One region of the Methylosinus sp. sav-2 genome, then DNA from elsewhere that is predicted to be linked to it. Evidence: riboswitches for the same ligand, from Rfam matches in the RefSeq annotation. Region 1 holds a riboswitch; the other holds the start of a gene.
The links. Region 1 has a riboswitch for cobalamin ahead of EDE12_RS06905 (CbtB-domain containing protein). Riboswitches for the same ligand answer to the same signal wherever they lie in the genome.
Positions count from the first base shown of each region.

Region 2: linked by a shared signal. The riboswitch ahead of EDE12_RS13005 (TonB-dependent receptor) and the one ahead of EDE12_RS06905 (CbtB-domain containing protein) in region 1 are both predicted to bind cobalamin.

Region 1 covers NZ_SOEJ01000002.1:148,846-151,293, reverse strand. Annotated here, with positions in the region: gene cobW (cobalamin biosynthesis protein CobW) at 1-276, opposite strand, end outside; gene EDE12_RS06910 (CbtA family protein) at 273-980, opposite strand; gene EDE12_RS06905 (CbtB-domain containing protein) at 988-1,173, opposite strand; cobalamin riboswitch at 1,204-1,399, opposite strand; gene cobO (cob(I)yrinic acid a,c-diamide adenosyltransferase) at 1,441-2,070, shown strand; gene radC (DNA repair protein RadC) at 2,080-2,448, opposite strand, start outside.
Region 2 covers NZ_SOEJ01000007.1:10,443-12,890, forward strand. Annotated here, with positions in the region: gene EDE12_RS13005 (TonB-dependent receptor) at 1-1,193, opposite strand, end outside; cobalamin riboswitch at 1,370-1,574, opposite strand; gene EDE12_RS13010 (cupin domain-containing protein) at 1,712-2,143, shown strand; gene EDE12_RS13015 (NAD-dependent succinate-semialdehyde dehydrogenase) at 2,149-2,448, opposite strand, start outside.

The sequences.
Region 1 (2,448 bases):
ATGCGCGAGCAGCGCCTCGATCGCCGGCGCGAAATCATCGGCCACGGTGCAGCAGAGGCACCCATTGGCCAGCTCGACGATATTCTCCTCAGGACAATTCTCCACGCCGCAGGCGCGAAGAATATCGCCATCGACGCCGACATCGCCGAACTCGTTGATGACGAGGGCGAGGCGGCGGCCGCGCGCCGTCTCGAGGATATGGCGGATCAGCGTCGTCTTGCCGGCGCCGAGAAAGCCGGTGACGATGGTCGCGGGGATTTTGGCGAATGTGCTCACGCCGCAGCCTCCGTGCTGGTCTTTGTCGGGAGACGGCGCCAGACGAAGCCGACGGCCGCGCCGACCAGAATCCAGGTGATCGCGTGAATGGCGAGAGAAGCGGCGGCGAAACGCGCGGCCAGCTCGGCCGGCGCGGTGCTCTCGGGCGCCGGCGGCTGCGGCGCGCCGATGAGATGCGGCGCGATAATGAGCGCGACGCCCAGCGCTTTGACGAGCGGGCGCTCGACGCGCAGCACGGCGAAGAGCCCGGCGCCGGTTGCAGCCGCCGTGCCGATCCACCAGAATTGGCGCGCGGCGAGATCGCCGGCGGCGCTGCCCGGCAGCTCCGGCGCGAGGCCGAGGCTGGTCGCAAGGCCGGTGGAGGCGAAGGCGCAGGCCCCCCAGAGCGCGGCGCGCTTGGGCTCGATCGTCTCGCCGGAGAGCAGCATCAAGGCGAGCAGCACGAAAGCGTAGCCCACCGAGGTGACGCTGGTGGCGACGCTGGTCGCCGCTGTGCGCTGGAGACCGGGTGCGGGCTCCCAAACCGGCTCGGCGGCGTGCTCGTGCTGATGCGCCTCGACTCCGGCATGGGCCTGCTCGGCCGCGGTCTCGTAGACCTCGGCGGCGAGGATCAGCGGAGTCGTGGTGACATTCTGCAGGGCCGCGACCGCGAGCCCCGCGAGAAGGCCGGCCAAAAGGCCGACCGCGAGGAGTCGCTGGATCACCGCTGCGTCAATGGCAAGGGAAGCCGAGCGAATGGCGCGAATCATGCGCGGCGTTATGCGCGACGCTCGCGTAGGAGAAGCCGGCGAGATAGACGAGCCCGGCGCCGAGCGTGAAGACGACCAGCGCGGCGCGCAGGATCTCGAGGCGGCTGGCGGAGACGATCGCGTCGGCGGAAAGGGTCTTCGTGGTCATTCTCGGCTCCTCGCCGCCCCACCGGCGGCATTCGTGGTTTCGCTGGACGGCAGGTCTCCTGGCTCGCGGGTCGCTGCGCTCGCCGCCTTCCCGGGCTTTCACCCAGTGGCCACACGGGCTCGCGCTCGCCGCTCACAGTTGCGGGGGCAGCCGCGGATCAGGGGCGAACCCCATACCGCATTCCCTCTTCGCCTCCTTGCGGAGGACCGTCGCGAACAGTCATATGACGGAGAGAAGGAGCCGTCAAACGGCGAGGAGGCGCTGATCATGTCGGAATTCGCGGAAGAAGACGCCGCCCGCCGCCATCGCGAGAAGATGGAGAAGCGCAAGGCCGTGCAGGACGCCGAGGTCGCCGGCAAGAGCATCGCCGAAAAGGGCCTGCTGATGGTCCATACCGGCCCCGGCAAGGGCAAGTCTACCGCGGCCTTCGGCCTCGCTCTGCGGGCGATGGGGCATGGGCTCGCGGTGGGCGTCGTGCAATTCGGCAAGGGCGCCTGGGACACGGGCGAGCGCCGCATTCTCGAGAAGCTCGGCGGCGAGGACGGGCTGCTCGCCTGGCACACGCTCGGCGAGGGCTTCACCTGGGAGACGCAGGACCGCGCCCGCGACGAGGCGGCGGCTCGGCGCGCCTGGGAGAAGGCGAAGGAGCTGATGGCCTCAAAGTCGATTCGGCTGCTCGTGCTCGACGAATTGTCGATCGCGCTCCGCTATGAGCATCTGCCGCTCGACGAGGTGATCGCGACGCTGACGGCGCGGCGCGCCGATCTCCACATCGTCGTCACCGGCCGCAACGCCAAGCCGGAGCTGATCGCGGCGGCCGATCTCGTCACCGAGATGACAATGGTCAAGCATCACTTCCAGGCCGGGGTGAAGGCGCAGGCCGGAATCGAGTTTTGAGGCGGCGCCTCAAATGAATTTCAGCCCTTTCAGGCTCGAATGTCCGTTCCGCCCGACGATCAGATGGTCATGCACGGCGATGCCGAAAGGCTGCGCTATGGCGATGATGTCCAGCGTCATGCGAATGTCGGCGGTGGAGGGGGTCGGATCGCCGGACGGGTGATTATGCGCCAATATCAGCGCGGAAGCGCCCAATTCCAGCGCCCGCCGCACCACCTCGCGCGGATAGACGGGCGTGTGATCCACCGTGCCGACGCCCTGAACCTCATCGGCGATCAAGGCGTTGCGCTTGTCGAGGAAGAGAATGCGGAACTCCTCGCGCTCGGCATAGGCCATGGCCGTGCGGCAATAGTCGATCACATCGACGAAGGAGCCGAG
Region 2 (2,448 bases), on a different contig from region 1:
TCAAAGCGCTCGAGCAAGGTGAGCTTATGCTGCGCGAAGCCCGAATGCGTCGTCTGCGCAGCTTCGATCGGCGTGAATGTGGTCGGTGGAACCGGGTCCTGCGACGTGCGCACGGACTCCGTCTCATTGCGCGCGCCGAAGGTCAGCAGGCCGAAGCCGCCGAGCGAAAGATCGCCCTGATATTCGAAGCCACGCCGCGCGCCGCGATAGCCACGCCGGCAATTGTAGGAATTATAGCTGGCGTCATAGCAGGAGCGCGCCTGCCACACGTCTCTGCTCGTCGCATTGGCGACGAGGGTGAAGCGATTGTGCAGAGCGCGATCGAACATATCGGCGTCGATGCGCGCAAAACCCTGCGCGAATGTCGCATGCTGATGGTTCTGCGGATCGAAAACATCCACGGCGGAGAAAGAATAGGGATTGTCGAAGCGGATCGCGCTGTCATAGCCGTAGAAGCCGGCTTCGACCGAGACATCCTCATTCACGCGATAACCGAGGCGCGCGCTGGCGCCGCCTTTTCTGGTCGGATCATTGGGCGGCAGAGGCGGCAGAGGCGTCTTGCCGTCGCCGATCGTCAGCGGCCGCGTGATGCGATAGCCATAGCGCGGATGGCCGTCGATCGTCAGCGCATCGATCGCGAATGCGTACCACAAGCGATCCTCGCTTCCCGAGACGCGCGCGCGCAAATGTCCGGTTCCATAGGAGCCGCCTTCCAGGGAGAGAGACGCGCGCGGCCGCCCCTCGCCTTTGCGCGTGACGATGTGAATGACGCCGCCCATCGCGTCGGAGCCATAGAGCGCCGATTGCGGGCCGCGCAGCACCTCTATGCGTTCTATGTCCGTGGCGACGAGGCCGCCGAGATCGACGGAGCCATCGGTGGAGGACGGATCGCCGATGCGCACGCCATCGACGAGGACGAGCGTCTGGCCGGGCGTTGCGCCACGTAGAAAGACGGAGGTCTGCGCGCCCGGGCCGCCAGTCTCATAGAGATCGAGGCCCGGCGCGCCACGCAGCGCCTCGGTGAGGCCGGTCGCGCCGCGCTTCTCGATCTGCGCGGACGGGATCACAGTGACGGCGGAGGAGGATTTGTCGACGCGCTCCTCGACGCGATCGGCGGAGACGATGGTCGCCGCGCCGATTTCGACCGTGGGCAGCGCCTCCTGCCCAGCGGCGGAAGCGGGAAGGAGAAGCACGGCGGAACAAAGCGCAAAACGAGAAGCGGCGCCCGCAAGGGCGGCCCGATGGGACAGGGAGGACATTGCCGGAAGACTCGCAGCAGACGTGGGCCGTCACTGCGAAAGGTCGCGGCCCTCTCGCGCAAAGCGAAAAGGGTCTCGGCCGCCTCGGTGCACCCCGCCCGACGCTATCGCGCGTGACCACGACTGATGGCAGGTCTCCTGGCTCGCGGGTCAGCGCCTTCGGATCGCCTTCCCGGAGCGTCTGCTCCAGTGGCTCGTTTGATCCTCGGCTCGCCGCTCACAGTTGCGGGGGCAGCCGCGGCTTCGCGCCGTCGCCGGCGCTGACCGCATTCCCTTTTGATCCCTCGGAAGGGAACCATCCCTTTCAATAGAGCCGCGCAGCGCCGCCCTGTCAAGCGCCCGTCCGCATGTTCGGAACGAAGCCTCGCGCGGCGCGTTGGGACTGCGGCGGCGGGTCTCGTCCCGGGTCTCTCGCCCCATGGAAAATTCGATTCGAATTTCGGAGAAGATAAATGAGCGCCATTCACCTCGTCGCCACCAATGACCTGCCGCGCGCCAAAGTCGGCGGCGTGGACGATCCGAGCGTGCGCTGGGCGGGCGCCTTCGCCTCCTGCGGCGAGCATGGCGCCACGCAATCCTCGACCATCGTCTATGAGATCGAGCCCGGCGGACGGCTCGGCTGGCACACGGACGCCACCGAGGAGACGCAATATATTCTCGGCGGCTCCGGCGAATTGCGCGCCGAGGGCGGCGTCACCCATCATGTGCGACCGGGCGACGTCTTCGTCATTCCGACGCCGCTGCGGCATGATCTCGTCAACACGGGAGAGGAAACGCTGCGCGCCGTCGCCTTCTTCGCGGCTCCGATGTTCACGCAGCGTTTCGACAATGTGATGATCGCGCCCGACGTGCATGTGCTGGGCACGCCGAACCGCGCGGGCTGAGCGCCTCACATATTGCCGAGACAGACATATTTGATCTCGAGATAGCTCTCTATGCCGTATTTGGAGCCCTCGCGTCCCATGCCCGACTGCTTCACGCCGCCGAAAGGCGCCGCCTCGCTCGACATCAGCGATTCGTTGACGCCGACCATGCCGAATTCGAGCGACTCTGCGACGCGGAACACGCGCGCTATGTCGCGGCTGTAGAAATAAGCGGCGAGGCCGTAATGCGTCGAATTGGCGAGGCGGATCGCCTCCGCTTCATCCTCGAAGGGGGTGACGGCGGCGACAGGGCCGAAAATCTCCTC